Regions from separate parts of the Nocardia implantans genome, predicted to be linked through region 2. Evidence: riboswitches for the same ligand, from Rfam matches in the RefSeq annotation. Region 2 holds a riboswitch; the other holds the start of a gene.

Region 1 (7,866 bases), on a different contig from region 2:
TCGCCCCCTCGACCACGCCAAACGCGCCGAACTGCTCGCCGCCGTCGTGCGCTACATCGCCGAGCACGGCCTCGCGGACCTCTCGCTGCGCCCCCTGGCCGCCGAGCTGGGGACCAGTTCGCGCATGCTCATCTACTACTTCACGACCAAGGAAGAACTGCTGGTCCAGGCCCTGGCGACACAGCGGCCCGACATCGCGGCCGTCTTCGCCGACATCGCCGACGCTTCGGATCTGCGCGAGCGGTTATGGGACTTCTGGACCGCGAACGTGTCGGGCGACGGCCGCACGAGCGTCAGGGTGATGCTGCAGGTGCTGGGCGCGGCCTGTGCGCCACGCAGTCCGTATGCCGATTACGCCAACTCGGCCATCGCCGTCTTCGTATCGGCGCTGGCGGACGGACTGCGCGGCCTCGATTCCATCGATGACCCGGAAATCGTTGCCACGCTATTGATTTCGGGCCTGCGGGGCATTTTGCAGGACCGGCTGATCACCGGAGAGGTCGAGCGCACCGATCGCGCGGCCCGCCGTTTGATCGAACAGACGGTGCGCTGATTGTCTTATCGGCGCATCGGCGCATCGGCGCATCGGCGCATCGGCGCATCGGCGCATCGGCGCATCGGCAGTGAGCGGCGTCCGGGCGGTGGTGCGGCCGGTGACGGTGGAATCCGGTAGCGACGCTGTTGCGGTTCGTCGGGCTGCGCTGAATGTCCGTGACGGCGGGGCGATCGTGAGTCGAACGCATCGGTCGCTGCTGGACCGTGACCTCGGGCCAGACGGAATCGGGGGGTATCCCCACGCTTGCGGCGCTGCTGCTCGGCACGGCCGTGGCCCCACGTGTGCGACTCGCTCCGCGACGACGGCGGGGTAATCGTAGTGCCCGCATGGTCTCGCGCGGAGGCGATCACTCGGGCCGGGACTCCGGGTACGCATGCGCGAAGAGGCGTTCCAGGATCGCATGCAGCTGTTCTCGCTCCGCCGGGTCGAGCGGGGCGAGGATCTCGTCACCGACCCGGCGGGCTTCGCGGTCGAGGGAACGCAGTGCGGTGCGTCCGGTCCGGGTGATGCGCACGGTGATGCGGCGACGGTCGCGCTCATCCCGCGCACGTTCCACCTGACCGGCGACTTCGAGTTCGTCGACGACCTTGGCCACGTCGCTGGGGTGGATGGTCAGGCGCTCGGCCAAGTCGCGCTGGGCATGCGGGCCGAAGTCGGCGAGCGCGGCGAGGATCGCCATGTGCCACAGGCGCAGTCCGCGCGCGGCGAGACGGTCGGCGAACCCGGCACGCGCGGCCTTGCCGACCCGCGACAGGAGATAGACGTCGAGGCCGAGCAGGCGCGGTGGGAGTGCGCGTTCGGTGCTCATCGGCCTATTGTAGGTCTTGACCTACAATAGGTATCTACCAACTGATAGGAGGCTCGCCGTGGACGCGCTGCATCCGAGGCTCCTGGTCACCCGCTTCGCCGACTGCTTCGAGTTCTACGCGGCGGTGCTGCCCGAGCTGATCGGGGCGACTCTGGTCAAGGGAACCGCCGCTGGCCCGTACGCGAGCTGGGACGTCGGGGACCAAGGCGCGCTGGTGCTCTTCGATCGCGCCGCGATGGCGGAGGTCGTGGGTACGACGTCGTGGCCGGAGCGGCCCGCGCCATCTCAGGACGCGGCGATGCTCGTCTGCCGGGTGCGCGACGTCGACGCGGGTGCGAACTTGTGCGCCGGGCACGGCGCGACCGTTGTCGCGGCTCCAGCCGATCGGCCGCAGTGGGGCCCCGGGCTGCGCACCGCCCACCTGCGCGATCCGGAGGGGACGCTGATCGAACTTCAGTCTTACTGAGTACGGCGGTCGGCGGCATCTGCGACCCGTCGACTCAGGCGGAGCGGCTCGCCTCCATGGACGGTTGCCTGCGCGGTCGCCAGCGTCGAGCTAGCCTGCGGGTTCGATCCGGAAGACCGGGTATTGGTCGGCGATCCGCGCGAACTCGTCGAGCGGGGCGGTGCGGTCGATCGGGAAGTGTGGGCGGGCTCCGGGGGCGACGGCGAGGTAGCTGCGCAGGATCGGCGCCCGTTCCCCCACCTCCACCTCGGTCAGGTGTACCGCTTCGCGGCCGCGCCGGTGCAGGAACGCCCGGCCGTGCGCCGCGTAGACGTTGCGCACCCACCCCGCGTCCCGGCCCAGCATCGACACCAGGTAACGCCGACCCTCGTACTCGGCGACCACGATCGGCAACTTCACCGGGCGCCCGCTGCGCCGACCGGCCACTTCGAGCGTCATGGCATAGCCGGGGGACAGCACACCCGCCGAATACATCCATTCCGAAGCCCGGTTCAGCACCCGGGCGAACATCCCCGGACGGTTGCCCCGATACATCCCGCGTTTCGCCGCGAACAGCAGATCTCGCACGCTGTCCATACACCCACCTACCTCGTATGCGCCCCCGGCACCGCAAACAGTACTGATCGCCTGCCGCCACCGCGCGCTTCCACTCCGACACCGATCCCATACCACAGCAAGACATTTGACCTACCAACGCCGCTGTGACACCTTCTGGCCTCGGCCCGCGCCAGACGACGGTTGTTCGGTCGTGATCGACCGCCTGTGCGTCAGGCCCCGTAGCGGCAGGCTCGACCGCCGAGTGCAGCCGGCGGCCACGAGCAGCCCCGCGGTGAACCGGCGTCAGCACCGTCCCGCCGCATCGTCGGGATGCGGCGGGACGGCGCCGGGTCGTCACGAGACCACGGGCAGATAGACCGCGTTGCCGCGGCTGGCGAACTCGGCGGACTTCTCCGCCATGCCCGCCTCCAGCGCCTCGGCCTCGTTCAAACCCTGCCGTTCGGCGTACTCGCGGACGTCGGCCGAGATTCGCATCGAGCAGAACTTGGGGCCGCACATGGAGCAGAAGTGCGCGGTCTTCGCGGGTTCGGCGGGCAGCGTCTCGTCGTGGTACTCGCGGGCGGTGTCCGGGTCGAGGGACAGCGCGAACTGGTCGCGCCAGCGGAATTCGAAGCGCGCCTGCGACAGCGCGTCGTCGCGCTGCTGGGCGTGCGGATGGCCCTTGGCCAGGTCGGCGGCGTGCGCGGCGATCTTGTAGCTGATCACGCCGACCTTCACGTCGTCGCGGTTGGGCAGGCCGAGGTGTTCCTTCGGGGTGACGTAGCAGAGCATGGCGGTGCCCGCCTGCGCGATGATGGCAGCGCCGATGGCCGAGGTGATGTGGTCGTAGGCCGGTGCGATGTCGGTGGCGAGCGGGCCGAGGGTGTAGAACGGCGCCTCCTCACACAGCTCCTCTTCCAGCCGCACGTTTTCCACGATCTTGTGCATCGGCACGTGCCCCGGACCCTCGATCATCACCTGCACGCCATGCGATTTGGCGATCTTGGTCAGCTCGCCGAGCGTGCGCAGTTCGGCGAACTGCGCCTCGTCGTTGGCGTCGGCGATGGAGCCGGGCCGCAGGCCGTCACCGAGGGAGAAGGTGACGTCGTAGCGGGCCAGGATCTCGCAGAGTTCCTCGAAGTGCGTGTACAGGAACGATTCCTGATGATGCGCCAGGCACCAAGCCGCCATGATCGACCCGCCGCGCGAGACGATGCCGGTCACCCGCTTGGCGGTCAGGGGGATGTAGCGCAGCAGCACGCCCGCGTGCACGGTCATGTAGTCCACGCCCTGCTCGCACTGCTCGATCACGGTGTCCCGGTAGATCTCCCAGGTCAGCGCGGTCGGATCGCCGTTCACCTTCTCCAGCGCCTGGTAGATCGGCACGGTGCCGACCGGGACGGGGGAGTTGCGCAGAATCCACTCGCGGGTCTCGTGGATGTTCTTGCCGGTGGACAGGTCCATGATGGTGTCCGCGCCCCAGCGGGTGGCCCACACCATCTTCTCCACCTCCTCGGCGATCGAGGAGGACACGGCCGAGTTGCCGATGTTCGCGTTGATCTTCACCAGGAACTTCTTGCCGATGATGGTCGGCTCGAGCTCCGGATGCTTGTGGTTGGCCGGGATCACCGCGCGGCCAGCGGCGACCTCGTCGCGCACCAGCTCCGGCGCGACGCCTTCGCGCGCGGCGATGAAGCGCATCTCCGGCGTGACGATGCCCTCGCGGGCCCACGCGAGCTGGGTGCGCGGACCTTTCCCCTCGGGCTTGGTCCACGTGTCGCGCAGTTTCGGTAGACCGCCTTCGAGGTCGATCGTCGCGGACTCGTCGGTGTACGGGCCGGACGTGTCGTAGACGTCGAAGTGCTCGCCATTGGTCAGATTGATCCGGCGCACCGGAATGCGCAGGTCATCGACCTCGAGATAGTGCTTGACGCTGCCCTCGATGGGGCCGGTGGTGACGCTGTCGACGGGTGCGGATCCACCGTCGGACGCAGCGGCGCGTGCCATTCTTCCTCCCTACGCCGGCATTACCCGGTCAGGTTCATACGGTCGACGGCCCTGACGCCTCTCGGCTAGCCGTCCTCTCAGCCCGCTGGTGCGAGCCCCCGTTGGTGTGTGAAATTTCCCCGCCCGACCATACCCGGACCGCACGGGCGCGCGCCCGGCGATTCGGCGCGATCGGGCGAACTTCCAGGCAGGGGTGTCCGCACTCGCACGGGTCGGGTGGGAATCGAGTGCGCCAGGACCGGGTATCGAGTTCGCGCGCCGAGCGAGCGAGTCCGGTTGCCGGGAATCCTGGCCGCGATCAGGACTTCTCGGCGCTCTCCGGCTTGGCCGAATGGCCCGGTGCGCCGTGGGTGCGGCGGGCTTCTTTCATCTCGGCTTCGTAGACGTGGCGGCGGCCCTCCAGCAGTTCGTCCCTGGCGGCCCGCTCGATGTCGCGGAACAGACCGTAGTAGCCGTCCTCGTATTCCTCGACGATCTGGAAGGTCCAGCGCCCGGCCAGCACGTTGCGGCCGATCAACTCGGTGGAGATCCGGTCGGCGATGTGATCGTGCCCTGCTTCGCGGAACAGTTCCACCGCCGTGTCCAGCGCCAGATCCGCCCCGCCGGTCAGCTGGTGGAAGGCGTACAGATGGCCGCGGGCACGCTCGATGGTCTCCAGCGCCTCGGAGAGTTTGCCGGTGGCGGCGACCGTGTTGTCGTCCACGCCGGTGGGGCGGCAGTGCGCTGTATCCGGGCGATCGTTCATGACCTCGCTCCTTGTCCGGAGGGTGGGTGCGGCCGTGAACTCCGCGATCCGGCGGCGGAGATCGAGGCGCTCGGGTAGCGGCGTACCCGCGCGACGCCGTTCTCAAGCATCGAGTGCCCGTCCGAGGCAACCTCGGGCGAAGGCCGATCGACCGGCCACAAAGGGAAGTCGGGCACGCCATCGCCGCCCTGCCGACGGCGTTTGCCGGACGGCAGTCCGCCCGTTTCGTAAGCGGGCGTTCGACAGATCGGCCGAAGAAGTCGATCGCGGCATCAGCTCCGCATCGCGCAGCACATCCGCCATGGTGTACCGGGCGGGTCGCGCCCCTGGCACGCCGCCGAGTGCCGGCCGTGTTCAGTGCGGGTGTGCCGGAAGGATACGGCCGGTGACCTCGCCCAACCCGATCCTGGCCGCGTGCGGGCCCGGAGCCGACGCGGTGATGGTCACCTCGTCGCCGTCCTCCAGGAAGGTACGTTGCCGATCGTTCACCGATACCGGCCTGCTGCCGCCCCAGGACAACTCGATGAACGAGCCGCGTTGATCCGGTTCGGGGCCGGAGATGGTGCCGGAGGCGTACAGATCGCCGGTGCGCGTCGATGCGCCGTTCGCCGTGAGATGAGCCAGCATCTGCGCCGGTGACCAGTACATCCGGGAGTAGGGCGGATAGGTGACCGGTTGTCCGTTCCAGGCCACGGTGAGGTCGATGTCCAGGCCCCAGTGCTCGGCGCCGTGCAGGTAGGGCAGCGGCGCGGGTGACTGCTCGGGCAGCGGTATGCGGGCGGACTCCAGGGCCGCCAGCGGCGTGATCCACGGCGAGATCGACGTCGCGAACGACTTGCCGAGGAACGGGCCCAGCGGCTGGTACTCCCAGGCCTGGATGTCGCGGGCCGACCAATCGTTGACCAGCGCGACGCCGAACACCCGCTCGGCGAACTCGTCGATCGGGACCGGCACGCCGAGCCGCGAGCCGACGCCGATCACGAAACCGAGCTCGGCCTCGATGTCCAGCCGCCGCGACGGGCCGAAAACCGGTGCGCCGGAATCGGTCTTGCGCTGCCCGTACGGCCGTGCGATCGCGGTGCCCGACACCACCACGGTGCCGGCCCGCCCGTGATAGCCCACCGGCAGGTGCCGCCAGTTCGGCAGCAGCGGGTCGCCGTCCGGCCGGAACAGGCGGCCGAGGTTCGTCGCGTGGTCGATGCTGGCGTAGAAGTCCACGTAATCGCCGATGCGCACGGGCAGCCGCAACACCACGTCGGCCAGGCGGTGCACCGCGGCGTCGTCCAGCTCGCCGTCGACCGCCTCGCGAATCCGGTCGCGCACCGTGCGCCAACGGGCAGGTCCCTGCGCCAGGAAGGCGTTCAGGCTCGGCTCGGCGAAAACCGGATCATCCAGCAGCACAGCCAGATCGATGACATGGTCACCGAGCCGCACCCCCACGCGGGGGCCCGCTCCGGTCGTCGCGAAGACCCCGTACGGCAGATTGTCCGGACCGAACAGCGACGCCGGCGCTACCTCGACCCTGGTCCTCACGCGGGGCCCCGGCCCGACCAGGTCCACGCATAGGTCGGGTCTTCGCAGGCCAGCGCCCCTTCGCCGAGTTCGAGCGGGCGGAACGTGTCCACCATGACGGCCAGCTCGTCGAAATACTCGATGCCGATGCTGTTCTCGTAGGCCCCGGGCTGCGGACCGTGGGCATAGCCGCCGGGGTGCACCGACACCGAGCCCTGCGTGATCCCGGAGCCTTTGCGCGCTTCGTAATTGCCGCCGCAATAGAACATGACCTCGTCGGAATCGACGTTGGAGTGGTAGTACGGCACGGGAATCGACAGTGGGTGGTAATCCACCTTGCGCGGAACGAAATTGCAGATCACGAAGTTGCCGCCCTCGAAAGCCTGATGGACGGGCGGCGGCTGGTGGATGCGGCCGGTGATCGGTTCGAAGTCGGCGATATCGAAAGTCCAGGGGTACAGGCAGCCGTCCCAGCCCACCACGTCGAACGGGTGGGTGGCGTAGACCATCCTGGTGCCGACGACCTGTCCGCCGGGACGATGTTTGACCAGCACTTCCACCTCGGTGCCGGTCGCGGTGATGGTCTCGGCCGGGCCGTGCAGGTCGCGCTCGCAGTACGGGGCGTTTTCCAGCAGCTGGCCGAATTTCGACAGATAGCGCTTCGGTGGCGTGATGTGACCGGTCGCCTCGATCACGTACGCCCGCAACGGTTCCGGACCGGTGGGCCGCCAGCGGTGCGTCGTGGCGCGCGGGATGAGCACCTGATCGCCCTGCCGCGCGGGCAACGCGCCGAACACGGTCTCCACCACCGCCGCGCCGGCCTCCACGTACACCAGTTCGTCGCCGATCGCGTTGCGGTACAGCGGCGAGCCGCCCTTCGCGACGACGTAGGAGATGCGCACGTCCGCGTTGGCGAGCAGCAGGCGGCGCCCGGTCACCGCATCGGTCTCCGCCGGGGTGTCGCCGGGGAACAGCGTGTGCAGGCGCAGATGGCGGTGACGCAGCGGATGGTTCGGCGTGGTCCGCTGATCGGGCAGCTCCCAGACCGTCGAATCGACCAGTGCCGGCGGCAGGCCGCGGTGATAGAGCAGGGAGGAGTCGCCGGAGAAGCCCTCCTCGCCCATCAGCTCTTCGTAGTAGAGCCGGCCCTGCTCGTCACGATGCTGGGTGTGCCGCTTCGGCGGTACCGTACCCACTTGCCGATAGAACGCCATGACCGTTCCTCCGCCAGCCGG
Region 2 (7,866 bases):
GATGGCCACGTACAGCGCTGCCGTGACCGCCCCGGCCATGATTCGAGGGAACATGTCGGCATCGTTCGCGCGGCCGGTGCGCTCGGCGATGGCCTCGGCCAGCGCGCCTTCGATCACCGCCTGTGATCTGCGGTATTCGCCCTGCAACGACGGTGCGCGGGTGATCAGGCGAACGCCGGCGGTCCAAGCGGAATCGGGTGGTTCGGTGTCGCGGAACTCCGCCAGCACGGCGTGGATCACCGCTGGCCACAGCGGTTCGGCGGCCGGTCGGGCGCGCAGGTCGTCCGCGATCCGGCGGGCCCGGTCCACCGCCACCGAGCAGACGGCCTCGTACTTGCTGGCGAAGTAGTTGTTGAACGTGCGCGCGGAGACTCCGGCCGCCGCGGCGATGTCCTCGACGAGAACGTTGTCCAGCCCGCGCTCTACGGCCAGTCGCAGCGCCGCGAAACCGAGCGCCTCGCGGGTGGCGAGCTTCTTGCGCTCGCGCAGGCCCAGGACGAATGCCACACGTCCACCGTAGCGAAACTTGCGTGACGCGCAAGATTGCGTGATCGGAAAGAATTGGGGGAGGGCGGATTCGGTAGCTGGGCAACCCGGACCGGCCGTGGCAGTGTCGAATTCGCTGGAGACAGCGAATCTTGCGCGGATCTATGGCGTAGTACGGGCGAGCCGAATTTCGCCTGGGTGCACTGGCGGTGCTCGGCGATGACCGGTCGCCGACAGTTGTCTGTCCGCCCCGGATCGATCGGCGGTCTCAGGCCGGTTCGCAACCGATCCCGTCCAGCGCCCGGCGCACCGCATCGGCCGGGTCGGCCGTGTTCACCGTCGCCGCCATCGGCCGTCCGTGCGCGTCGCGGATCTGCCAGCCGCCCAGCGCGACAACCGGAATGCCGCCGCGCCGGCGGGCCAGTGCGACCTCCGAGAGCGTGCCCCACGAGCCGCCGATGACGATCACCGCGTCCGCCGACTCGATCAGGATGGCGTTGCGCGCCTCGCCCATGTTCGTGAACAGCACCGCGGACAGGCCGGGACACACCGCGGCGCGGTCGGTGTCCGGCCGCACGCCGATCACCAGCCCACCGGCCTCGGCGGCGCCGGCGGCGACCGCGGCCATCACCCCGGACCCGCCGCCGCACAGGACGGTGACTCCCGCCCGCGCCAAGAGCCCGCCGACCGCACGCGCCCACTCCGCTTCCTGCGGTGTGCACTCCCTCGGCCCGCAGACCGCGACCTGCCGCGCCGGCGTCACTGTCCCGATCCCGCCGGCCGTGGCGACACGACCGACGCCAAGCGTTCCCGCAACGCTATGGCGTCGCGCGGCGCCCGCACTTTCGCGTCGTTGTCGAAATAGGTGTAGACGTCCAGCGTTCCGGCCCACGCGCGGATCTTCTCCGCCCACATCTCCAGACCCTCGTCGGTGTATCCGCTGACGTAGAGCTCGTCGTGGCCGTGCAACCGGATGTAGACGAAGTCGGCGGTGACCTCTTCCAGCAGCGGATACTTGCCCGCCGCGTCGGCGACGACGAGGGCTACGTTGTGGCGGCCGAGCAGATCGGTGAACGCCGGGGTCACAAAGCTTTCGTGCCGGATCTCCATGGCATGCCGGATCGGCCGGTCGGCGTCGGTGCTGGTGTACGGGGGGTCGACGCGGTGATCGTGCCGCCGCGCGATCTCCGCGGCCTGCTCGGTGCCGCGCGGCAGCCGGGACAAGAAGTCGTCCAGCACGTCGGCGTCGAAACGGAACGTCGGCGGCAGCTGCCACAGGATCGGGCCCAGCTTGGGTCCGAGCGCCAGCGGGCCCGATGCCAGGAAGTTGGCCAGCAGGTCGTCACCGTCGCGCAACCGCTTCATGTGCGTGATGAATCTGCTGCCCTTCACCGCGAAGAGGAAATCGTCCGGCGTCTGCTCGGCCCACTTCTGGTAACTCGACGGGCGTTGCAGCGAGTAGAACGAGCCGTTGATCTCCACACTGTCGAGCTGTTCGGACAAATAGGTCAGCTCGCGCTTGTGCGGCAAACCCTCCGGGTAGAACGTCCCGCGCCAGGGCGGGTAGACCCAGCCCGACGTGCCTATCCTGATCCGGCCCATCTCTCCATGGTGGCAAACGCGCTACGCCGATGGCGTCCTCGCCGCCTTGCCGACCAACCAGGCCACCGCCAGCGCCGCCAGGAACGACAGCAGCGATGCGCTCATCCACGCCTGCGGGGTGACATGCAGGGCCTGCCGGACGCGCTCCCAGAATTCGGTCCACACTCCGGCATCACCCGGATTGATCAGTTGATATACCGCGAACCCGGCCAGCCAGGCGAGCACCATGCCCCATCGCGCGGGCGCGTCCGGCGCGGTGTTCCATGCGCGGTGGGCACGCAGGAAGAAATCGGCGACCAGCACGCCGAGCAGAGGCACGAACACCGAACCGATGAGTCCGAGGAATCCGAAATAGTTCGTCATGTCCATCCACAGGGCCGACACCGTGATCAGCGCGCCGAGGCCGATCGAGAGCACTCTGCGGTCGACGCGCGGCGCGAGATTCTGGATCGACACGGCGGTGGAGTACACATTGGCGAAGGACTGGTCCGCCTCCCGCAGCACAAAGACGAAGAAGAACAGCGCGCCGAGGCTCACCTGCAGAAACGGTGCGTACGGCCCGCCTTCGCCGGTCGCCAGCGCCAGCGCGAACAGGCCGAGGACGTAGGCGACGATCTGGGTGAGCCCGTACGCGCCGCTGGCCGCGCCGAACGCGGACCGGCCGGTGCGGGCGTGCCGCGTGTAGTCGGCGGCGACCGGCACCCACGAGATCGAGACGGCCAGCGCGGCGTCGGTGGCGACCCAGAACAGGTTCCAATCGACGCCGAACGGCCCGCTTCCACTCGGGCCGGGGTTCGCCCGCAGATCCGGCAGACCGGCGCGGAAGAACTGCGCGTAGAACCAGATCAGGGCGATCACGACACCGGCGGTCACGAACCTGCGCAGCAGACGGACCGAGCCGAGCGGCCAGATCGTCAGGACGGTCGTGAGCGCGCCCGCGACCACGACGTAGAGCCAGCGCGGACCGCCGCCGAACAGTTCCCCGGCCGCGTCGCCGATGACGATCAGCTCGAAGGTCCCCCAGCCGATCAATTGCGCGATGTTGAGCACGGTGGGCAGGTAACTGAGTCGCGCGCCGAACAGTCCGCGCAGCAGCACCATCGCGGGTTGCCCGGTGCGTGCGCCGGTGAGCGCCGCCGCGCCGAGCATCAGTCCACCCACCAGGGTGCCGAGGACGGTCGCCAGGATGCCCGCCGCGATCGAGATCCGCGCCGCGCCCGCGGAGTCCGGCGCGAGCACGGTGTACGCGCCGGAGAACGCGATGAGGCTGACGCCGAGATTGGCCCAGAACGCACTCTGGTCCCAGAACGAAAGCACCTTCGGGGCGGGCTGATCGAGGGTCAGCGGGGCTTCGCGCGGCGCGCTCGTACGGGTCGACGACATGACGGAAACGCTCTCCCTACGCCGGCATTACCCGGACAGGTTCATGCGGTCGGCGGCGCGTGCGGTCCGCCCTCTCAGCCCGGCCGTGCCCGAGCTCCCGCGGTGAAGTGATTCCGGCGAATAGTACACCCGCGCCAGTTTTCGGGAGCCGGGGACGAGGTCCGGACGCCGAAGGGCCTCGAAGTGATGAGCGGTGCGGCACCCACCGCGCCGGCCCGCTTCCGGGGCATCGCCGACACGCACTGGCCGCACCGGCGCCGCGGTGGCCGCCCGCGCGGTTCAGCCCATGAGGAACGAGGCGGCGAACCACGCCAGCAGGACCAGCACCGCGCCGACCAACGCGCCAGGGAACATCGCGCGCCCCTGCCGGGCCGCCAGCAGCGACAGCAACGCGCCCACAGCGAAGCCGACGATCCCGCCGCCCACCATGATCCAGACGCCCGCGCTGGTATCGACCCGGCATTCCGGCTTGGACTCGCAGATGCCGCCCGCCATCAGGAACCACGGCGCCAGGACCGTCGACATCGCAGCCAGCGTCGCGGGCAGGAACCACAACAGCGCGCTCACGACGAGATCCGCGGTGCGCGGCGGCTCGACGGCGGGGGTCTCGGGTTCGCGCGTCGGATAGCCGGAGGGGGTCGTGCCGTGGGACACCTGGTTGAGGTAACCGTGCATCGTGTCTCGCTATCGCTTGTCGGGGGAGTCGGCCGGGCCGATGGAAGTTATACACCAGCCACGTGCACGTCGAAGTGCTTGTCTCCCCGCAGGATGCGGGCGAACGGCGTGCCTGCCGTCCCGGATCGGATGCGTCCGTCGATCCTTCCGCCGGTAGCGAATACGGAGCGTCACTGCGGGATTCGCGCGCGCCCGGTGTCGCCGGGGCGCGGCTGTCGGGGATCGTGGCCGGTCCGCAGCGGTGAGTCGTCCGCGATTTCGTTGCCGTGCGGAGGGGGCGGTCGCATCACCGCAGGTCGCGCGTCATTACCGATGCCCGTGAGCTACCTACGCGACGATCCTGTGTGTCGATCCGCTGCGCGGTCGGGACGATGCGTCGCAGTGGTGCGCCGTATGGGCCGAGCGCCGTCGCGACGATCCGCGCCGAGTGCGCCCGCGCTCGGTGCGAACGCTCCTACCGTGAGAGTGACGCGTTGACCACACCCCGAGACTTCGACCGCACCGCGGACGCCCCTGGCGCGCATCATGGTTCGCCCATCGACCACGACGTCGAGCGCGTATCGCTGTATTCCCCGGAGTTCGCGGCCGATCCGCATCGCTCCTACCGCGACATGCGCGCCCGCTACGGCTCGATGGCGCCGGTCGAACTGGCGCCGGGCGTGCCCGCGACGTTGGTGCTCAGCTATCACACGGCGGTGCGAATCATGCACGACCCGGCGCACTTTCCCGCCGACCCGCGCACCTGGCAGGCGAACGTGACCGCCGACTGCCCGGTGTTGCCGGTGCTGGAGTGGCGTCCCAACGCCATGCGCAGCACGGGGGAGGAACACGCGCGCTACCGCCAGGCGAACACCGCGAGCATCGACGCCGTCGACCTGCACGCCTTACACGAGACGGTGGAGCGGATCGCTGTGCCGCTGATCAACACCTTCTGCGCGACGGGCAGCGCCGATCTGGTATCGCAGTACGCTCTACCGCTGGCCTTCGAGGCGATCAACGCCATGCTGGGCTGCCCGCCGGAGATCGGGAAGGAAGTCGCCGCCGCTACCCGCGCCGTGTTCGACGGAGTGGACGCGGAGGAGGGCAACCGCCTGCTCGTCACCGCGCTGCTGCGGCTGCTCGAGCACAAGCGCGCCGAACCGGGCCTGGACATCACGACGCGGCTGCTGCGGCATCCGGCAGGCTTGGACGACACGGAGGTGATCCACCAGCTCGTCGTGCTCTACGGGGCGGGGATCGAACCGCTGCAGAATCTGATCATCAACACCCTGGTGCTGATCCTCACCGACGACCGGTTCGGCGGCGATGTCCTTGGCGGGAGCCTGTCGACCCGAGACGCGCTCGACGAGGTGTTGTTCACCGATCCGCCGATGGCGAATTTCTCGGTCACCTATCCGCGCCAGCCGATCCTGATCGACGATGTCTGGCTGCCTGCCCATCAGCCGGTCGTGATCAGTTTCGCGGCCTGCAACAACGATCCGGCGATCAGCGGGCACGACCACAGCGGCAACCGATCGCATCTGGCGTGGGGCGCCGGACCGCACGCGTGTCCGGCCCGCAGCGCGGCCTACCTGATCGGCCAGGACGCGGTCGACCAGTTGCTGGACGCGCTGCCGGAACTGCGGCCCGCCGTGCCGGTGCGCGAATTGGCCTGGCGGCCAGGACCTTTCCACCGCGCTCTGACCGCGCTGCCGGTCACTTTTCCCGCGACACCGCCCTGGCGGCCCTAAGCGCGGAATCGGTCAGGACGGCGCGGTCGCCGCGAGCCGGGCGAGGTTCGCCGGCCGCGCGAAGGTGTTCGCGAAGGCGTCGGCCAGTGTCGTGTCGTGCTGGGCGGCCAGCATCATCTCGCGCATGGCGGGCGGCGGATCGAGCACCGTGGCCGTCCACCGCGCGGCGGGGTGGGCCACGGCCGTCAGCCACGGCGCGGCCGCCCACTCCATCCACGCGCGGTCGTAGGGGCCGTCGGGATCGTGCAGAATCGCCTCGCCGTAGCGGATCGCGCAGTGCACGGCGTTGTTGGCGCCCTGAGCGCCGCCCGGGTCCATCCGGCAGACGACGTCGCCTCCGCCCAGCACCGGCTTGCCCGACGGCAGGATGCCCACCGGACGGCGCATGACCGGAGTCACCGCGCCCACCAGCGTCGCCCCGGCATCGGTCGGCTCGGCATGCCGGTACCGTTCGGCGATCTCGGCGGGCAAGTGGGCGTTCAGCAGTTCCCTGGCGTGCGCCCAGCGTCGCGCGGGCGTGCCGTGCTGCTCGAACCCGTCCAGCGCACCGCCGGGCCGCGCCTCGAAAAGAAGCATCTCGCAGCGGCGTTCCTGCCCCGGCCGTCCGGTCAGGCCGGGATAGGAGATCACCTCACCGTGCTCGGGCAGCGCGGTGTAGGAACCGAGGCCCTCCGGGTCCGGCTCGACACCGTCGAGGTACAGCACCGCCAGCCGTCGCATCGGCGCGGCGTGCACCGGCCACGCCGCATCGGCCTCGAAACAGCCGGCCAGCTCACGACCCGCCCGGGTCACCACGGTCAGGTCGTGCTCGGCGGCGTGCTGGTCGAGTTCCGGTACCGAGAGTTCGGTGATGCGCAGATCACCGCCTTCGGTCAGGAACTCGCCGAGCCAGCGGGCGAACACCGTCCGCTGATCCACGCTCTGCGCCGGGCGGGTGAATCGTCCGGTCCAGGTGACCACCACCGCGCGATCGACGGCCATGGTGAACCGGATGCCCTCGATGTTCGGCGCGGTCGAGCGCCAGAATCCCAGGCCGAGATCCGCTTCGAGATCGAGCGTCGGCGGGAATTTGACCTGGGTGCTGGTCACGGTGCCCGCGAGCACCGCTTCGGCATCGCGATCGGCGACCAGCGTCACCGACCGCCCGCCGCGCAGCAGACGGTGAGCGAGGGGTAACCCGCATTCGCCCGCCCCGAGTACCAGTATCCGTCCCACCGTCGTCTCCTTCCGATCGTGCGATCGACTGCCGCGCCAGCGCAATCGTCCGCGTATAGGTGGGTCGCGCACATCGGTAGAGACTCGGGAATCGGGGGAGCGACCCGACTACGCTGCCCTGCTGTGTCGGTAGGACGTGCGTCGGGTCCGGGGTCTGCGCCCCCGGGCGCCAGTGATTTCGTAGGGCGTCAGCGGGAACTGGAGAAGATCGGGATGGCGCTGCTCGGCGGCACCCGCCTCGTCACGCTGATCGGTGCGGGCGGCATCGGCAAGACCAGACTGGCGACCGAGGCGGTGCAGCGGTTCCACAAAGCGCGGCGCGTTCCGGTGCATTGGGTGCGCTTGGCGCTGCTTGCGCGGGGCTCCGACGCGGCGGCGGTGGAGGAGCAGGTCGCGCGCTCGCTGATCGATGCCGACTTCTCCGGGCGGTCGGCCTGGGAGGCGGTGCTGGACACCCTGCGCCGCCGCGACGCGGTCGGGCGCACCTTGCAGACCATCCTGGTGATGGACAACTGCGAACACGTGCTGGACGGCGCGGGGCGGGTGATCGCCGACCTGCTGGACGCGGCTCCGGGGCTGACCGTGCTGGCCACCAGCCGCGAGGCGATCGGATGGGTCGACGAACAATTGGTGCCGGTACCCGCGCTGTCGCGGGAACAGGCGCTGACGCTGTTTCGGGCCCGCGCCGGTCTGACGGGGCACACCGTCACGGAGGAGGAGAGCGAGCTGGCGGCGGAGATCTGCCGCCATGTGCACAACCACCCGCTCTACATCC

The links. Region 2 has a riboswitch for thiamine pyrophosphate ahead of U3653_RS30370 (purine-cytosine permease family protein). Riboswitches for the same ligand answer to the same signal wherever they lie in the genome.
Region 1: another riboswitch for thiamine pyrophosphate. It lies ahead of thiC (phosphomethylpyrimidine synthase ThiC); the one in region 2 lies ahead of U3653_RS30370 (purine-cytosine permease family protein).

The regions. Positions count from the first base shown of each region.
Region 1 is NZ_JAYKYQ010000001.1:34,510-42,375, reverse strand. Features, by position in the region: gene U3653_RS00210 (TetR/AcrR family transcriptional regulator) at 1-553, shown strand, start outside; gene U3653_RS00205 (MarR family winged helix-turn-helix transcriptional regulator) at 903-1,364, opposite strand; gene U3653_RS00200 (VOC family protein) at 1,423-1,830, shown strand; gene U3653_RS00195 (nitroreductase/quinone reductase family protein) at 1,921-2,406, opposite strand; gene thiC (phosphomethylpyrimidine synthase ThiC) at 2,722-4,374, opposite strand; TPP riboswitch at 4,364-4,486, opposite strand; gene U3653_RS00185 (hypothetical protein) at 4,673-5,119, opposite strand; gene fahA (fumarylacetoacetase) at 5,474-6,652, opposite strand; gene U3653_RS00175 (homogentisate 1,2-dioxygenase) at 6,649-7,845, opposite strand.
Region 2 is NZ_JAYKYQ010000017.1:98,821-106,686, forward strand. Features, by position in the region: gene U3653_RS30355 (alpha/beta fold hydrolase) at 1-507, opposite strand, end outside; gene U3653_RS30360 (SLOG cluster 4 domain-containing protein) at 755-1,249, opposite strand; gene U3653_RS30365 (DUF72 domain-containing protein) at 1,246-2,088, opposite strand; gene U3653_RS30370 (purine-cytosine permease family protein) at 2,110-3,471, opposite strand; TPP riboswitch at 3,467-3,582, opposite strand; gene U3653_RS30375 (hypothetical protein) at 3,751-4,146, opposite strand; gene U3653_RS30380 (cytochrome P450) at 4,620-5,876, shown strand; gene U3653_RS30385 (styrene monooxygenase/indole monooxygenase family protein) at 5,889-7,091, opposite strand; gene U3653_RS30390 (helix-turn-helix transcriptional regulator) at 7,215-7,866, shown strand, end outside.